2 regions of the Arthrobacter sp. AB6 genome follow, and region 2 is predicted to be linked to the other one. Evidence: predicted binding sites of a transcription regulator. Region 2 holds the regulator's gene; the other holds the start of a gene.
What was found. Region 2 encodes LexA, which represses DNA repair genes until DNA is damaged. Its sites were predicted from a motif close to TCGAACANNTGTTCGA; they were not measured.

Region 1: a site for LexA is predicted at 5,577-5,592, ahead of Q9R30_RS13705 (shikimate dehydrogenase). Genes of this name have one in related genera too.

What each region holds. Positions count from the first base shown of each region.
Region 1 is NZ_JAUZVL010000017.1:44,741-53,875, forward strand. It holds gene Q9R30_RS13670 (alpha/beta fold hydrolase) at 1-130, shown strand, start outside; gene pcaC (4-carboxymuconolactone decarboxylase) at 127-591, shown strand; gene Q9R30_RS13680 (thiolase family protein) at 680-1,894, shown strand; gene Q9R30_RS13685 (3-oxoacid CoA-transferase subunit A) at 1,894-2,589, shown strand; gene Q9R30_RS13690 (3-oxoacid CoA-transferase subunit B) at 2,591-3,265, shown strand; gene Q9R30_RS13695 (IclR family transcriptional regulator C-terminal domain-containing protein) at 3,290-4,102, shown strand; gene Q9R30_RS13700 (MFS transporter) at 4,194-5,531, opposite strand; gene Q9R30_RS13705 (shikimate dehydrogenase) at 5,693-6,529, shown strand; gene Q9R30_RS13710 (IclR family transcriptional regulator C-terminal domain-containing protein) at 6,651-7,421, shown strand; gene Q9R30_RS13715 (Re/Si-specific NAD(P)(+) transhydrogenase subunit alpha) at 7,594-8,763, shown strand; gene Q9R30_RS13720 (NAD(P) transhydrogenase subunit alpha) at 8,763-9,083, shown strand; gene Q9R30_RS13725 (NAD(P)(+) transhydrogenase (Re/Si-specific) subunit beta) at 9,080-9,135, shown strand, end outside.
Region 2 is NZ_JAUZVL010000004.1:215,266-224,400, reverse strand. It holds gene hisH (imidazole glycerol phosphate synthase subunit HisH) at 1-193, opposite strand, end outside; gene hisB (imidazoleglycerol-phosphate dehydratase HisB) at 190-816, opposite strand; gene Q9R30_RS05030 (histidinol-phosphate transaminase) at 876-1,994, opposite strand; gene Q9R30_RS05025 (LysM peptidoglycan-binding domain-containing protein) at 2,099-2,455, opposite strand; gene lexA (transcriptional repressor LexA) at 2,841-3,575, shown strand; gene Q9R30_RS05015 (ATP-dependent DNA helicase) at 3,609-5,666, opposite strand; gene hflX (GTPase HflX) at 5,659-7,242, opposite strand; gene Q9R30_RS05005 (class I SAM-dependent methyltransferase) at 7,690-8,313, shown strand; gene dapF (diaminopimelate epimerase) at 8,285-9,135, opposite strand, start outside.

The DNA.
Region 1 (9,135 bases), on a different contig from region 2:
CGGCGGCACCGCAACCGCCGTCACGCTCGAGGGCGTGGCGCACCTGGCCCCCGCCGAGGCGCCTGCCCACGTGGCAGACCTGATGCGCAGCCTCATCACCTGGGCCGAATCGAAGGGAACAGACTCATGAGCACGAATGACCCGAGCCACGGCGTGGTCCAGCCCGATGCCACCAGCCAGGACATTTACGACGGCGGCATGATTGTCCGCCGCGAAGTCCTGGGCGACGCGCACGTGGACCGGGCCAACGCCAACAAGGACGAGTTCACCGAGGACTTCCAGGACATGATCACGCGGATCGCGTGGGGCGGCATCTGGACCCGGCCCGGCCTTTCCCGCCAGATGCGCTCCGCCGTCACTATCACCGCGATGGTGGCGCACGGGCACTGGGAAGAGCTGGCCATGCACATCCGTGCCGCGGTCCGGAACGGCCTGAGCCGGGACGAGATCAAGGAAATCCTGCTGCAGACGGCCATCTACTGCGGCGTCCCCTCGGCGAACACGGCCTTTAAGACAGCCCAAGAGGTCTTCCATGCAATGGACAACACTGCACTGGACAACACCCACACCGACGAACCCCAGCCCAACTAGGTAGCGCTAAGTGTCGTTTTGACCCCCGAAAAACGACACTTAGCGCTACCTAGTTGGGAAACCCAGACGCAAACCAGAGGAACGAGTTATGAACCAGGCTTTTGTGTACGACGCCGTGCGCACCCCGTTCGGCAAATTCGGGTCCGGCCTTGCCGCCGTCCGCCCGGATGACCTCGCCGCGCACGTCATTAAGGAATCCGTGAAGCGGGCCCCCGACCTCGATCCTGGGCGGATTGACGAGGTGGTGTTCGGCAACGCGAACGGCGCGGGTGAGGAAAACCGGAATATCGCCCGGATGGGCACCCTGCTCGCCGGCCTTCCGGTATCGATCCCGGGCACCACGGTGAACCGGCTCTGCGGGTCCTCGCTGGATGCTGCGATCATCGCCTCCCGCCAGGTCAACGCCGGCGACGCCGACCTGGTGCTGGTGGGCGGGGCGGAGTCGATGTCCCGGGCGCCGTGGGTGCTGCCCAAGACGGCGAAGCCTTACCCGGCCGGTGACATGACCCTGGCCTCCACCACCCTGGGCTGGCGGCTGGTGAACAAGGCCATGCCGAAGGAGTGGACCATATCCCTGGGCGAGGCCACTGAGCGGCTGCGCGAGAAGTACGGGGTGACCCGGGAGGCGCAGGACGAGTTCGCCGCTGCCTCGCATAACCTTTCCGCCGCTGCGTGGGACGAGGGGTTCTATGACAACCTGGTGGCGCCGGTGCCGGGCACGGACCTGGTGCGTGATGAGGGCATCCGCCCCGGTTCCTCGGCGGAGAAGCTGGCCGGTTTGAAGACGGTGTTCCGGACCGAGGACGGCACGGTCACTGCGGGGAATGCTTCGCCGTTGTCCGACGGCGCCTCCGCGGCCTGGGTGGGGAGCGAGGCTGCCGCCGGGCTGCTGGGGCTGGACCCTTTGGCCCGGATCGCCGGCCGCGGCGCGCACGCGAACGATCCCCAGTACTTCGGGTACGCCCCGGTGGAGGCGGCGAACAAGGCCCTCGCGAAGGCGGGGATCGGCTGGGACCAGGTGGGCGCCGTCGAACTTAACGAAGCGTTCGCCGCGCAGTCGCTGGCGTGCATCAACGCCTGGGGGATCGACCACGAAATTGTGAACCGGCACGGCGGCGCGATCGCGATGGGCCACCCGCTGGGTGCGTCCGGAACCCGCATCCTGGGCACCCTCGCCCGGAGCCTGCAGGCCTCCGGTGAACGGTGGGGCGTGGCAGCGATCTGCATCGGTGTGGGCCAGGGCCTGGCCGTGGTCCTCGAAAACGTGACCGCCGCCGGAACCAACACTGGAAAGGACCAGTAATGCTGAACTTCGTAGATTCTGTCCGGGAGGCCGTGTCCGGTGTTAAGGACGGTTCCACCGTGATGATTGGCGGGTTCGGCAATGCCGGGCAGCCGTTCGAACTCATTGACGCGCTGCTGGACTGCGGCGCCACGGACCTGACCGTGGTGAACAACAACGCGGGCCAGGGCGATCAGGGCCTGGCGCTGCTGATCAAGGAGGGCCGGGTGCGGAAGATGATCTGTTCCTTCCCGCGGCAGTCCGATTCCTGGCACTTTGACGCCAAGTACAAGGCCGGCGAGATCGAACTCGAACTCGTGCCGCAGGGCAACCTGGCCGAGCGGATCCGGGCCGCCGGGGCCGGGATCGGTGGGTTCTTCACGCCCACCGGTTACGGGACCATGCTGGCCGAGGGCAAGGAAACCCGCATCATCGACGGCCGCGGCCAGGTCTTCGAAACACCTATCCACGCCGACGTCGCCCTGATCAAGGCACTGAAGGCCGACGGCAAGGGCAACCTTGTGTACCGCAAGACGGCCCGGAACTTCGGCCCGATCATGGCCGCCGCGGCCAGGCAGACCATCGTCCAGGTTTCCGAGATCGTCCCCGTCGGGGGACTGGACCCGGAAAACGTGGTGACCCCAGGCATTTACGTCAACACTGTGGTCCGCGTGCCCGCGGCCAGTACCGCTTCCCCTGCAGGAAAGGTCGCTTGAGATGAGCACCGCAACAACCCTCCAGACCTCCGTCACACCCCTGGGCCGGGACGACCTCGCCCGCCTGGTGGCCAGGGACATCGCCCCGGGATCGTTCGTGAACCTGGGCATCGGCCAGCCCACCCTGGTGTCCAACTACCTCACCCAGGAACAGAACATCACGCTCCACACGGAGAACGGGATGCTCGGCATGGGGCCGGAAGCCAAGGGCGACGAGATCGACGAGGACCTCATCAACGCCGGCAAGATCCCGGTCACCGAACTCCCGGGCGCCTCGTACTTCCACCACGCGGACTCGTTCGCGATCATGCGCGGCGGGCACCTGGACATCTGCGTCCTGGGCGCTTTCCAGGTGTCCGCCTCCGGTGACCTGGCGAACTGGCACACCGGGGCACCCGGGGCGATCCCCGCCGTCGGCGGTGCCATGGACCTCGCCACCGGCGCCAAAGACGTGTTCGTCATGATGACCCTGCTCACCCGCGAAGGTGCCTCCAAGATCGTGGAGTCCTGCACCTACCCGCTCACCGGCGTCGGCTGCGTCACCCGCGTCTACACAGACAAGGCCGTCTTCCTCACCGGCCCCGACGGGGTCACCGTCCGGGAAACCTTCGGCTGCACCCTCGAAGAGCTCCAGGAACTCGTACCGGTCCCGCTCGAGGCGGCAGCCGCGCCATAGCAGGCGGCCCTAGGATTGGTAATCATGACCGACGCCGTCAGTACAGAAAACCAGCCCGCCCCGCAGGCCAGTGACCAATATGTCCAGTCCCTGGCCCGCGGGCTCGCGGTGATCCGCGCGTTTGATACAGAGCATCCGGTCATGACCCTCACCGCGGTTGCTGCCCGCACCGGCCTCACCCGAGCCACTGCGCGGCGGTTCCTGCACACCCTGGTGGAGCTGGGCTATGTCAGGACCGACGGCAAGACCTTCGCGCTCACGGCCAAGGTGCTCCAGCTCGGGTACGCATACCTGTCCGGGCTGTCGCTGCCGCAGCTGGCCCAGCCGCACCTTGAGGAACTGTCGCTGAAGCTGGGGGAGTCCACCTCCGCCGCTGTGCTTGACGGCACCGACATCGCGTACGTCGCCCGCGTGACCACCCGCCGCATCATGACCATAGGCATTACCGTGGGCACCCGTTTCCCCGCCTATGCCACCTCCATGGGGAGGGTGCTGCTGGCCGGGCTGCCTCCTGCTGACCTCAAGGCGTACCTTGCTGCCGCCGACATCAAGCCGCTGACCCCACGCGCATTGGGGAGCGTCAAGGAACTTCTGGCAGTCCTGGACACCGTCCGAGCCCAAGGCTGGTGCTTGCTGGACCAGGAACTCGAACTTGGCCTGATGTCCGTGGCCGCCCCCGTGTACGACGGGCCAAAGGTGGTGGCGGCAGTGAACGTGTCCCTGCAGGCCCAGTCCGTGGCTGCCAAGCCGGACCCTGACGCCTACCTTTCATCGGTTGCCCAGGAAATCGTCGCCACCGCAAAGCTGATCTCGGCCGACCTCACGGCCCGGGGCTGACCAGCCCCATCCGTGTCCTCAAACTGGAAGGGGCCGACGGCGGGTGCTTCCCGCCGTCGGCCCCTTGCTGTCCGCTGTGGTCCGGCCAGCTTCAGTTGACCGCGTTGCCGAGCTGGCGAAGGGGGGTCTTGCTGGTTTCGCGCGCCCAGAGGGCGCCGGCGACGGCCAGTACGGATGAGCCTGCGACGATCCATGCGGCCGGTCCCCAGTTGGCTTTGTCTGCTCCCACCAGGGCCGTGCCCAGGAGCGGGGTGAAGCCGGCGCAGAGGATGCCGATCTGCAGGCCGATGGCCATGCCGGAGTATCGGACCTTCACGTTGAACAGCTCGGAGAACCACGCAGGGTAGATCGCGTTGGACATGGCGTAGGTGCCGGCGGTGATCAGCGTGCTGGTCAGGAAGATCATGGGGATGTTTCCAGTGGAGATCACCGAGAAGTACACGAAGATCATGGCTCCGGAGCCGAGCACGCCGGTGATGAACACCGGACGCCGGCCGAACCGGTCCGAGAAATGGGCCATGAGCGGCTGCGTGCCGATAGCCAGGACGTTTCCGAGGATGCTGACCCAGAGCATGGTTGAAGCCGGAACTCCCACGGTGACAGCGTAGGCAAGGCCGAAGGACTGCATGAAGGTGTTCGTGACGGTTTCGAAGGACATCAGGGCCACCTGGAAGAACTGGGCCGGATGGGTCTTGAACATCTTCGCGAAGGGGAGCTTCACCAGTTCGCCGTGGTCGTGCTTTTCTTCGAAGACTTCCGGCTCCTCCAACGACCGCCGCACCAGGTAGGCAACGATCAGCACCAGGATGGATCCCCAGAAGGGGATTCGCCAGCCCCACGCCAGCCGGTCGGCCTCGCTCATGGCGGCCACGGGAAGGAAGGCCAGTGACGCCAGGACGATACCGGCGGAGATGCCGCTCATAGCGAAGCTGGCGAAGAATCCGCGACGGCCTTCGGGAGCTTCCTCGGTGGAAAGGGCAGATGCGCCGGCGGTTTCCGCTCCTGCGGAGAGGCCCTGCATCAGCCGGAGCAGTACCAGGAGGGCAGGCGCCCAGTAGCCGGCGCTATTGAAGTCCGGCAGGATCCCAATGAGGAACGTGGCAGCGCCCATGAGGACGAGGGTCAGGACCAGTGTGTTCTTGCGGCCGATTTTGTCGCCCAGGTGGCCGAACACGACAGCACCGAAGGGCCGGGCGACGTAGGCGACGCCGAAGGTGGCGAAGGAGGCGATCAACGCGACGGTGGGATCGCCTGCGGGAAAGAAGATCTTGGAGAAGATCAGCGACGCTGCGGTCGCGTAGATAAAGAAGTCGTAGTACTCAAGTGCGCCTCCGAGGAAGGCGGCCAAGGCGGCTTTCTTGGCGCGCTTGAGCTGGCGTTCCGCCTGGGCAGCCGTCGCGGCCTCTGTCCCCGCTGCGATGTTCGTCATTTTCAGTTCCTTCCACGCTGAAGGCGGTGGGTTGATGTACGTATAGCGAACAAGTGTGCGAAATGCGTTTAGAACGAGCATACTAGGTGGTGAGGCGTATCACAACGCCGTTTCCCCAGGGCACTCAGCGAGAGCGGTCCGTCCTTTCCGAAAGGCAGAATATGGCAGACCCTGCAGCAGCTTCCCGCCTGTTCCTGATCGGCTCCGCGGCCTCCAAGGCGATGTCCCCTGCACTCTGGAATCCTGTGCTGGACCAGCTCGGCAGCCCCTGGACCTATGACGCTTGGGACGTGGGGCAGGATGCGGACATGGCTGCCGTCCGCGCCCGGCTCCTCATGCCGGACGTGGTCGCGGCCAACGTGACCATGCCCCACAAGCAGTGGGCGGCCCGCGCGGCCGACACGGCAACAGAAGCGGTCCGGCTGGGTGGAGCCTGCAACCTGCTGGTCAGGCAGGGCAGCACGCTGTCCGGTCATAACACGGACATTATCGCCGCGGGCGCGCTGCTCGGCGATGGATACCAGCGCCATGCCCTGATGATGGGGGCGGGCGGTGCGGCCAGGGCGGCCCTGATCGCCCTCAAGGGGCAGGTGGGCCGGGTCACTATTGCGGACAGGGACGCCCGTGCCGCCGCAGACCTGCTGGACCTTGCCCGGGGCCTCGGTATCGCCGCCGAGAGTGTGGCCTGGCAGGAAGCACAGGACCTGGCTGCCGGGGCCACTTTGGTTGTCAATGCAACTCCCATCGGAAAGAGCCCCGCCGACGAAGCGGTCTGGGGTAACGGGCCGCTGGCCCGGGACGCCCTGGTTTACGACTTTGTGTACGCGAGCCATGCCACCGCCAGCATTGTCCGGGCTGAAGAGCTCGGGGCTTCGTGCATCGACGGCTGGGACCATCTTCGTGAGCAGGCCGTCGCCATGGTGTCCATCCTGGGGCTGCAGGCACAGGCCCCAGACCTGTTGCAGGAAGAGCTCAAGCTCCTGAAGGCAAGTCACTGACATGTGAATGCGATCGCCGGACTGTCCCCTGGGGCCGGTCACTATATGATCGAAAAGGCGCTGGCACCCGGCGCGCCCATGTGGGCCAGCCCAGAGCGTCCGGAGAGGAACACCACTGTTTATGGAGGAGCAGGCGGCCTACTTTGTAAAGTCGGTTGAGAAGGCTTTCGACGTACTGCTGGCCTTCACCCCGGAGGCCCCACGGTTGACGGTTTCCCAGGTAGCGGCCCGGACGGATATGACCCGTGCGTCTGCACGACGTTTCCTCCTGACGCTTGCCGACCTCGGTTACATCCGTGCGGAAGGCCCCCATTTCGAGTTGACCGCCCGCTCCCTGAACATCGGCAGGTCTTTCCTGGCGGGACTCGACCTGCCCAGGATCGCAGAACCCCACCTCAAAGCCCTGGCCGCGAATCTCAACGAAACAACAGCCCTGTGCATCCTTGAGGGTGCTGACGTGGTCTACGTCGTATGTGTCCCGTCCCCTCGGCTGCTCAGCGTCTCGATCACCGTGGGCACGAGGTTTCCGGCGTGGGCAACGTCCATGGGCCGCGTGCTCCTTGGGGGGTTGCCGGAACCCGAACTGGACTCCTACCTGCAGCAGGTCCAGTTGCAGCGTTTTACCGGGCGGACGGTGGGAAGCCCTGAGGAGCTCCGCGCCGAAGTGGAATCGGCCCGGAAAAAGGGCTGGTCGATGGTGTCGGAAGAACTCGAGGAGGGCCTGCGCGGCGTCGCCGTGCCGGTGTGGCGGGGAAAGGACCTCGTCGCGGCCGCGAACGTATCGCTGCAGACCCACAGGGCTTCCGCCGAAGTCCTCGAAGAGACCGTAATCCCCCAGCTGCAGGAAACGGCAAAGTCGATCGCCATCGATTTCGGCGGGCACCGGGCTTAAGGTAACTGTTTGCCACCCAAGCACGCCGCCCCACTCCCGCGGCAGCGGTGCGGGCCATAGACTCTAGCCAACTACGTGCAGCAGAGCCGCTCCGCGACGTTCCCGCCGGTCAGCCGGTCGGGCGCCACCGTGAGGCCCTGCCGCGAGCTACTGCAGCGAGGGGAGTCGGCGGGTGAAAATAGGCATACCGCGGGAACGCCGGGAGGGTGAACGGCGTGTGGCAGCCACACCGGAAACGGTGAAGCAACTGGCGGCGCTCGGCGTCGAGGTACTCCTGGAGGAAGATGCCGGTGCGGCGGCAGGGTATCCCGACCTGGCATACACCCAGGCCGGCGTGCGCCTCGTCCGTGAACTCGACCTGGCTCAACTGGACGTCCTGGCCCACGTCCGGCCCCTGGACCCGGAAACCGCCCGCTCCCTGAAAAGGGGAGCCGTCACGGTAGGCCTCGCATCACCGTCGTCCGAACTCCCAACGGTTGAAGCGCTCGCCGACGCCGGGGTGACCGCCTTTGCCCTGGAACTGGTGCCCCGCATCTCCCGGGCCCAATCCATGGACGCCCTCAGCTCCCAGGCGCTGGTGGCCGGCTACCGGTGCGTCCTGGAAGCGGCCATCCGGCTGCCCAGGTTTTTTCCGCTGTACATGACCGCCGCAGGGACCGTTCCGCCCGCCCGTGTCCTGGTGCTCGGCGCGGGCGTGGCCGGCCTCCAGGCCATCGGCACCGCAAAACGCCTGGGTGCGCGCGTCTTCGCCAACGACATCCGCCCGGCCTCCGCGGACGAGGTGGCATCCATGGGCGGCACCTTCGTCCGGCTGGACGTTGAAGCGGCCGAGGCTGCGGGCGGCTACGCGCGCCAGCTCAGTTCCGACGCCGGCACCCGGCAGCGCCAGCTGCTCGCTCCGCACGTGGCCCAGGCGGACGTGCTGATTACGACGGCGGCCGTCCCCGGCAGGCGCGCACCCCTCCTGGTCACCACCGAGATGGTACAGGGCATGCGGGCCGGTTCCGTCGTCGTCGACCTCGCCGCAGAGTCCGGCGGCAACGTGGAAGCCGTGGTTCCCGGCCAGGACGTCCCGGTGCCTACGGCGGACGGTTCCGGCTTCGTCACGCTGGTGGGACTGAAGGATGCCCCCTCGGCCATGGCCTCGGACGCTTCCCGCCTCTACGCCAAGAACGTTGCCAACCTGCTTGCGCTCATGGTCCGGGACGGCGCCATGGTCCCCGACTTCGGGGACGAGGTGCTGGCGGGCGCCTGCCTGACGCATGACGGCGAAGTGCGGCACCGGCCGACGGCGGAACTGCTGGCGGAGCGGGCCGGCAGCCGGCGGGAAGGGGTGCTCTGATGGACGGGATCAGCCTGCTGACCATCACGGTGCTGGCGGTGTTCGTGGGCTTCGAGGTGGTTTCGAAGGTCTCCAGCACCCTGCACACGCCCCTGATGTCCGGCGCCAACGCCATCCACGGGATCATCCTGGTGGGCGCCATCATTGTGGCCGGCCAGGCAGCGGACCCGTGGGTGCTCGCAGTGGCCCTCCTCGCCGTCGTCCTTGCCACCGCCAACCTCGTCGGCGGCTTCGTGGTGACCGACCGGATGCTGCACATGTTCCATGCAAAGAAACAGGCCAGCACGAAAGAGGCAATGGGGAAGGCGGACGGCAGATGAGCTTCCTCGATCCCGTATGGACCTCGCTCCTGTACCTCATTGCCGCCGTCTT
Region 2 (9,135 bases):
CGTTCAGGACGTCCTCGGGCTTGGAGCTCAGGATGACTTCCGCGCCGGCGCGTTCAAGGGCTCGCACCGCGGACCGGACGTTGCCGGAACCGTAGTCCAGGACCGTGACGGTGGGCTTGCCTTCGGGCGAGGGGAGTTTCCGGGAGGCCGAGGGATCGACGATTGCGCCGTCCTGCAGGACCTGCCCGCTCACAGCGCACCCTTCGTGGAGGGGATTCCTTCAACGCGCGGATCGGGCTCAACTGCTGCGCGAAGTGCCCGGGCGAAGGCCTTGAACTGGGCTTCGACAATGTGGTGGGGATCCCGGCCCGCGATGACGTTCATGTGCAGGCAGATGCCGGCGTGCAGGGTGATCGCTTCGAAGACGTGGCGGGTGAGGGATCCGGTGAAGTGGCCGCCAATCAGGTGGTATTCCTGGCCGGCAGGCTCGCCGCCGTGCACCAGGTAGGGCCGCCCGGAGACGTCGACGACGGCGTGGGCCAGCGCTTCGTCCAGGGGAACGGTGGCTTCTCCAAACCGGCGGATCCCGGCTTTGTTCCCCAGGGCGGTGCGCAGCACTTCACCGAAGGTGATGGCAACGTCCTCCACCGTGTGGTGGACATCGATGTGGATGTCACCTGTGGCTTTGACGGTCATGTCGATCAGGGAGTGCTTGCAGAGCGCCGTGAGCATGTGGTCGTAGAACGGCACCGAGGTGTCGATGTCCGAGGTGCCGGTACCGTCGAGGTTGATTTCCACGAGCACAGAGGACTCACTGGTGGCACGTTCCATGCGCGCGGTGCGGGCCGCAGCAACATTCGATCCGGTGGTACTCATGCTTGGGTCCTTTTGGGCAGAAGGGGTGGTTCGGGGCGTCCAGCGCCGGTACTCCCAGTCTAGGCGGGAAGCTTGGCCTGGCTGGCAAGGATGCTTTCAAGGCAGGTGAGGAAAGCTGTGGTTTCGGTCTCAGTTCCGGCAGTGACGCGGAGATGGCCGGGGATTCCCACATCCCGGACCAGCACACCCGCATCCAGCAGTTCCTGCCACACCTGATGGGGGTTCTCCAGGCCGCCGAAAAACACATAGTTGGAGTCTGAGGCGGCAGGCTTGAGGCCCATCCTCAGCAGCTCGGAAACAATGCGGTCCCGCTGCTTCTTGATGTCCTCCACATCCGCCATCAGCGTCTCGCGGTGCTGGAGGGCGGCGAGGGCGGTGGCCTGGGTGATGGCCGAAAGGTGGTACGGGAGACGGACGAGCCGCAGCGCGTCGGTTACTTCGGGGGCCGCAGCCATGTAGCCGAGGCGGGCGCCGGCCAGCGCGAACGCCTTGCTCATGGTCCTCGAGACGATCAGCCGTTCCCGCCCCGGCAGCAGCGTCAACGCACTGGGCGTTCCGTCGTGTGCAAACTCGTGGTAAGCCTCATCGACGATGACGATGGACTGGCTTTCTTCGCCGGCCTCGTAGACGGCTTCCACCACGTCCAGCCCGAGGCCGGTTCCCGTGGGGTTATTGGGTGAACACAGGAAGACGATGTTGGGCTGCAGCTCCTTGACCTGCCGCGCCGCCGATTCGGCGCTGAGTCCGTAATCGCCGGCACGCTCACCCACAATGTATTCCGTGTCCGTTCCGCTGGCCAGCAGGGGATACATGGAGTACGTGGGAGGGAATCCGAGCGCTGTACGTCCCGGCCCGCCGAAGGCCTGGAGTATCTGCTGAAGTACTTCGTTGGAGCCATTGGCCGCCCAAAGGTTGGATTCATCCAGCCCGTGCCCCAGGTACTCCGCCAACGCCTTTCGCAGCTCCGTGAATTCCCGGTCCGGGTATCGATTGAGTCCCGCTGCCGCATCGGATACCGCGGCGGTAATGGCTGCCCTGACGTCAGCCGGGACCCCGTGGGTGTTTTCATTCACGTTCAGGAGGATTGGAACGTCCAGCTGGGGCGCGCCATAGGGAGTAAGCCCGCGAAGGTTGCTGCGGAGGGGAAGCCGGTTCAGGCGCTCTAGCTGGTCATTCACCTGAACAGTTTAGTGCCAGCGCCGGACACCGGAAAATGTGACGGTTTCCTGTTCGCTCCCGCATGCTGCGCCCTCACGCCCGTGGAGAGGCAAAATGCCGGGCCCTAACTTGCAGGCACGAACAATTGCTGGCCGGGAAAGACCGCGCCGGCAGGGAGGTTGTTCAGCTGCACGATGTCCGCGACGACGTCCCGCGGGTCGCGCTCCGGCGAGACGCTGGCGGCGATACCCCACAACGACTCGCCTGGCTGGACCGTCACGGCGACAGTGGGCGTCGTTGCAAGATCCGTCGCGGACTCCGACGCCTTGGCCGGGGCATTGAAAAAGCCTGCCAGGGAGAAGAGCAGCGCAGCCAGCAGGACCAGCGGAATGCCGATTAGCACGATGCGACCGCGACGGGTCAGCCGAAGCGGCGGAAGAGGCGCAGGCCGCCCGGCCAGACGATTGTCCGACTGGGACATGATTTGCTGCACCGAAAGCAGCTGTTGGCGTGAACCCCGCGTAACAGATGTACCTGACATGATCTGAGCCCTCCTGGACCGTACTGTGCTGCCCGGACGTCCTTCCCGCCGCCCCCGGCCGGACGTATTCCGGCGCGGTCTTCGAAGGACCAGGGCAGTCAGTAGAACATATATTCGAACTTTGCTTTCTCTGTTTTAGCACCTATCAACGAACATTGTCGAGACTCGCTAGAACAAATGTTTGAAAAAGCAATGCGGCTGGCCTAGCTTTGAACCAAAGAACAACCACCCGGACAGTCGATCAGCAGGGTCTGACATTCAAGGGCGGGACCTTCCAGGGCCTGGCCATGGAACGGACCGGCGGAACCGAAAGGCATTGGCGAACATGGCAGCAGCAGCCGCCGGGGGCAGGGCAACCGCGCAACCGAAGAGGACCGCCAAGGGCCTGACTCCACGGCAGAAGAAAATCCTCGAAACCATCCAGCGCTCGGTCAACGAGAACGGGTACCCGCCGTCCATGCGGGAGATCGGCGACACCGTGGGGCTGGCGAGCCTTTCGAGCGTCACGCACCAGCTCTCCCAGCTTGAGAAGCTTGGCTACCTCCGCCGCGACCCCAAGCGGCCCCGGGCCATGGAAGTCCTCATGCCCCTGACCCTGGACGGCGGAGCCGCAAAGCCGGCCAGCCAGGCGTCCGCCGTGCGTTCACCCGGTACAGCGACTGTCACCGAACTGCCCACCGCCCTGGACACGGCAATGGTCCCCCTGGTGGGCCGGATCGCCGCAGGCGGCCCCATCCTTGCCGACCAGCTGGTGGAGGATGTCATGCCGCTCCCCAGGCAACTGGTGGGCCAGGGGGAACTGTTCATGCTTCGGGTAGCCGGGGATTCCATGGTGGATGCGGCCATCTGCGACGGCGACTGGGTTGTGGTCCGCCGCCAGCAGGATGCCGCCAACGGGGACATTGTGGCCGCGCTCCTGGATGACGAAGCCACCGTCAAGACATTCCGCCAGCGCGACGGCCACACGTGGCTGCTGCCGCAGAACACCCAGTACGAACCCATCCTCGGGGACCACGCCACCATCATGGGCAAGGTTGTGTCCGTACTCCGCTCGCTGTAGCCGGGAAACTCCGCCCGCCGCAGCGAGGCGGGCTCAGGCGTTTTCCCGGGCCAGCCGTTCCAGGGCTGCGATCGCCGTCTTCCGGTCTGTTGTGGACCAGAAGGGCGGCAGCGCCCCGCGGAGGAACCCGGCATAGCGCTCGGTGGCCAACCGGGAGTCCAGCACGGCCACCACTCCCCTGTCGCCCGTGGAACGGATCAGCCGGCCGGCCCCCTGGGCGAGCCGGATCGCGGCGTGCGTGGCCGAAACCGACATGAAGCCGTTTCCACCGGCCTGTGCTACCGCCCGTGAGCGCGCCGTCATGAGGGGATCGTCCGGCCGCGGAAACGGAATGCGGTCTATCACCACCAGCCGGCACGAGCCGCCGGGGACGTCCACGCCCTGCCAGAGGGACATGGTCCCGAACAGGCAGGTATCGGGCTCGTCGGCGAACTGCTTTACCAGGGCGGTCATGGTGGAGTCACCCTGGCAGAGGACCGTCATTCCCAGCTTGGGGCGAAGCGCCTCGGCCGCTTCCTCTGCCGCACGCCGGGACGAGAACAGGCACAGTGCCCCGCCACCGGATGCACGGATCAGGGCTTCCAGTTCGTCCAGCGCTTCCGGGGAGGCGCCCCGGCCGGGCTTCGGCAGGTGCCCGGCAACGTAGAGGATGCCCTGCTTCGGGTAGTCGAAGGGCGATCCCACGTCAACGCCGGTCCAGCTGGGGGCGCCGTCGCCCACCAGGCCCAGTCCGCCCGCTGCAGGCTCGAATGCGGAACCGATGGCCAGCGTCGCGGAGGTCAGCACCACCGTGTGGCCGGCGAAGAGCCCCTCACGCAGCCTTCCGGCAACGGACAGCGGCGCAATGTTGATCAACGCCGGAGCGGTCTCGTCCGGCTGGGAGAATCCCTGCGCAGGATCAAAGGAGCTGGCACGGGAAAACCACACCACTTCGCGGTTCTCCCGGGCTGCCAGGAGCCGTTCACAAAGTTCCAGGATGAGCAGCAGCCGGGACCGCGCAAGCTGCCTGCCGCCGTCGGCCGTGGCGCTGCTGTCCCCCTTTGAATCCGAGAGGGCAGCGCGGCAGGCGTCCCGCAGCTGGTCCACGCAGTCCAGCTGTTCATCGTTGAGCCCGTTCGGGAGCAGCCCGTTGGGTACGCCTGCCAGGGCAAGCTCCAAGTTGGCGGCTGCGGCGTTCAACGCATCAACCGTGATGGCCGTGTGCTTCCGCGCACCGGCGGCAGCAGCGTGGACCATGGCCACCGAGAGCTGGCCGGAGACCGCCCCGGTGACCCTGTCCTGCAGTTCATGGGCCTCATCCACCACCACCACGTCATACTCGGGCAGGACGGCCAGGCCTTCGAACGCGCTGACAGCGAGCATCGCGTGGTTGGTGACCACAACATCCGCTTCAGCAGCATCCTGGCGCGCCAGTTCGCTGAAGCATTCCGCAGCCATGGGGCACTTCTGGGCGCCCAGGCACTCCATGGAGGTCACCGAAACCTGCCGCCAGGCACGGTCCGTGACGCCCGGCAGGAGTTCATCCCGGTCGCCCGTGTGGGTCTTTTCAGCCCATTCCCGGAGCCGCACCACCTCCTTGCCAAGCTGGGACGAGGGGCCGCCCACGGCTGCTGCGAAATGCGGGACGCTGGTGTCCTCGCCCAGGCTGAACAGCTGGCCCTCGGACGGCTCCTCACTGGGGAAGCCGCCTTCCAGCTTGTGCCGGCAGACGTAGTTGGAGCGGCCCTTGACCAGGGCCACTTTGACGGGCCTGTCCAGGGCGGGCGTGATCGCCTTGAGCAGCCGGGGCAGGTCCCTGCCCACAATCTGCGTCTGGAGGGCCAGGGTGGCCGTTGACACCAGGGCGGGCTTGTTGCTCTGCAGGGCGTGCGCGATCAGGGGGATGAGGTAGGCCAGGGACTTGCCGGTGCCGGTCCCCGCCTGGACCAGCAGGTGGTCCCCCGATTCAATGGCGCGGGCCACCTGCCTGGCCATCTCGTGCTGGCCGGCACGGCTTTGCCCGCCCATGCCGGCCACGGCCCGGTCGAGCAGTTCGATCACGAACTGCTCGCCGGCCGTTTCCGTGGCTTCTCCCGCCACGGCCTCAGTCATTGCTGACGAAAGGTTCCAGTTCAGCCGCGAAGCCTTCCCGGACCATCACGACGGCCCTGGTTCCGGCTTCAACGTGGTCGACGCTGATGATCTCGGCGTCGGAGTCGTGAAGCTTGCTGAGCAGGTCTCCGCGGTCGTACGGGATAAGCAGTTCCAGCTTGACGCTGGGCCGGGGAATGGCGTCGCTGATTGCCTTCAGCAGCTCGCCGATGCCTTCCCCCGTACGGGCCGAGACCACCACGTGCCGGGGCTCGCGCTGCTTGAGCCGTTCCACCACGAACGGATCAGCGGCATCGGCTTTGTTGAGCACGATGATTTCGGGCACCTTGCGGGCATCCACCTCGCTGAAGACCTTGCGGACTGCGGCGATCTGCCCCTCGGGATCCGGGTGCGAAACGTCCACCACGTGCAGGATCAGGTCCGCGTCGGCGACTTCCTCGAGCGTGGAGCGGAACGCTTCCACCAGCTGGGTTGGCAGCGAACGGACGAACCCCACGGTGTCGGCAAGGGTATAGCCCAGGCCATCCGCGGTTTCCGCTTTGCGGACGGTGGGATCCAGGGTGGCGAACAGGGCGTTCTCCACCAGGACTCCGGCGTCGGTCAGGCGGTTCAGCAGGGAGGACTTGCCCGCGTTGGTGTACCCGGCAATCGCTACGGACGGCACGGCATTACGACGGCGGTTGGCCCGTTTGGTCTCGCGGGCCGGCTTCATCGCGGCGATCTCCCGCCGCAGCTTGGCCATCCGTGTACGGATCCGGCGGCGGTCCAGCTCGATCTTTGTCTCACCGGGACCACGTGAACCCATGCCGGCAGCCGCGCTGCCCACCTGGCCACCGGCCTGGCGGGACATCGACTCACCCCAGCCCCGCAGGCGCGGCAGGAGGTACTCCAGCTGGGCCAGCTCCACCTGGGCTTTGCCTTCGCGGCTCTTGGCGTGCTGGGCAAAGATGTCCAGGATCAGGGCCGTCCGGTCGATGACCTTGACCTTGACGATGTCCTCCAGGCCCCGGCGCTGGGAGGGCGCGAGCTCGGCATCCACCACCACGGTGTCAGCGCCGGTGGACATCACGATGTCCCGGAGCTCCAGGGCCTTGCCCGAGCCGAGGAACGTTCCAGGATCCGGCTTGTCGCGCCGCTGGACGAGCCCGTCCAAAACCTCGGAGCCGGCAGTCTCCGCGAGGGCTGCGAGCTCCCGCAGCGAGTTCTCGGCGTCGGCCAGGGTCCCCTCGGACCAGAGCCCGGCCAGGACCACGCGTTCAAGGCGCAGCTGCCGGTACTCGACCTCGGTAACGTCTTCCAGTTCGGTGGAAAGCCCTGCCGTGCGGCGCAGGGCGCGGCGTTCCTCAAGGTCCTGCTGGTCGCCGTCGTACGTTGTGTGTTCTTCGTCCAGGCGGGAAATCGCCTGGGCTTTGCCGAGCATTGCCTTCCCGTCCCGGCCCTCCTCGCCGCCGCTTGGCACGCTGAGTTTCCTGGCCGGTACGTCCTTGGAGAGAATCCGGTCGATGACAGCTTGGATTTCCGCAGGACTCATGTCCTGGGCGGCTGGATCTGATCCGGTGTTGGGCTGGCTGGTCATGGTCTCCTTTGAAGATTCGGCAGTTCCAGAATAGTGCCGAATGCCGGTGATTGGTGAAGTATTCGCGCTGGGCTGACGGCCTGCGGTCATCCAAGCCTCCTGGCTTGTTGGGCCGGGCGCTGCAGGAGGCGGCGCCGGCGGAGAGGCCACGACTCAGATTCGTGGCGGAAACGGGAACAGCCGGAAACGGCGGGAAGACCAGCGGGAGGCGGAGCTTCGAGTGTTGTCCGGCGACCGGCAAACGGATATACGTTTGGTCCGGTGCACGCAGCGGAAGGGAGAAAACCTGCATCGCTGGGTGGGACAGGCTGCCACATGGGGACAGGCTTCGGGACGGGCTGTGCCCGTCCCGGCTACTCGAAGATCAGGAACATGCCCTCCAGCCTAGCAGAGGGCCGTCCCCGGCAGTTTCCCTTTACGCTGCAAGGCGAACTACTCTGGCCAGTTATGGAGTCCGCACATTATTTCAGCGCAACACCCGCCGGCCCTTTTACCCGCAAGCCGCTGGCTGTCGAACTCGCGGGGCAGACGCGCAGGCTGCAGACTTCCACCGGCATCTTCAGCCCGGACGGTATCGACAAGGGAACCGCCATCCTCCTCGCCGAAGTCCCGGCACCCGCGCCGCAGGGAAACCTGCTGGACATCGGCTGCGGATGGGGCCCGATTGCCCTGACCATGGGCCTGAAGTCGCCCTCTGCCCGGGTCTACGCAGTGGACGTCAACGAACGCTGCATCACGCTGACGAACGAGAACGCTGCGGCGCTGGGACTCGCCAACGTCACGGCCAGTACCCCTGACGCGGTGGACCCGGAGGTGCGCTTTGACACCATCTGGTCCAACCCGCCTATCCGGATCGGCAAGGACGAGCTCCATTCGCTCCTCAAGCTGTGGCTGCCCCGGCTGGCGCCTGGCGGTACGGCGTGGCTGGTGGTGCAGAAGAATCTTGGGGCCGACTCGCTGCAGCGCTGGCTTGCTGCGGAGCTGGACGAATCATTCAGCGTCAGCCGGGAATCAACGTCCAAGTCCTTCCGGATCCTGAAGGTCAGGAAAGCGTCCCGGTTGCCACAATAACTGCCGGGCCGCTCAGCTCAACATGTTCATGGCCCGCCGGGCCGGCAAAGAACTTGACGCCAACCACGCCGCCAGGCACCTGGACGCGCCAGGTGTCGGGGGCCTCCGCACCAGCCCAGTGCCGAATGGCCACTGCCGCTGCGCAGGCCCCGGTCCCGCACGACTGGGTCTCCCCCACCCCGCGTTCGTGCACGCGCATGGTGACTGTGCCGACGCCGTCGTGCACCAGGGGTTCTGATGGAACCACGAACTCTACGTTGGTCCCGTGGGACGGGACGGGGTCGACCACGGGCGCTGTGAACAGGCGGGTCGCCGTGAGTTCCGACAGCTCCGCCAGGGCAACGACGGTGTGGGGGTTGCCCATGCTGACGGAGAGGGCAGGCCGGGGAACTTCCAGGCCTTCTGCAGTGACCAGTGAATCCATCGCCTTGGCTGTGGCTTCCCCGGGGAAAATGAACTCCCAGGGCCCCATGTCCACGGCGTAGTCTTCGCCCGTCCGCACCACGGTCTTGACGCCGGCGCGCGTGCCGATGGTGAGGGCCCCGCCGTCGGGCAGGTCGATGAGCCCCTCCAAGCGGAGGAAGTGGACGAAGACGCGGACGCCGTTGCCGCACATCTCGGACAATGAGCCGTCACCGTTGCGGTAGTCCATGAACCATTCGGCGTCCGGGGTGGCGGCGAGCAGCTCACGGCCCTCCGGCAGGAAACGCGACGGGACGGCACGGATCAGCCCGTCGCCGCCGATCCCGCGGTGCCGGTCGCACAGCGCTGCAGCGTCCTGGGCGGATATGGTCAGGACGCCCTCGGGATCGGCCACCAGGA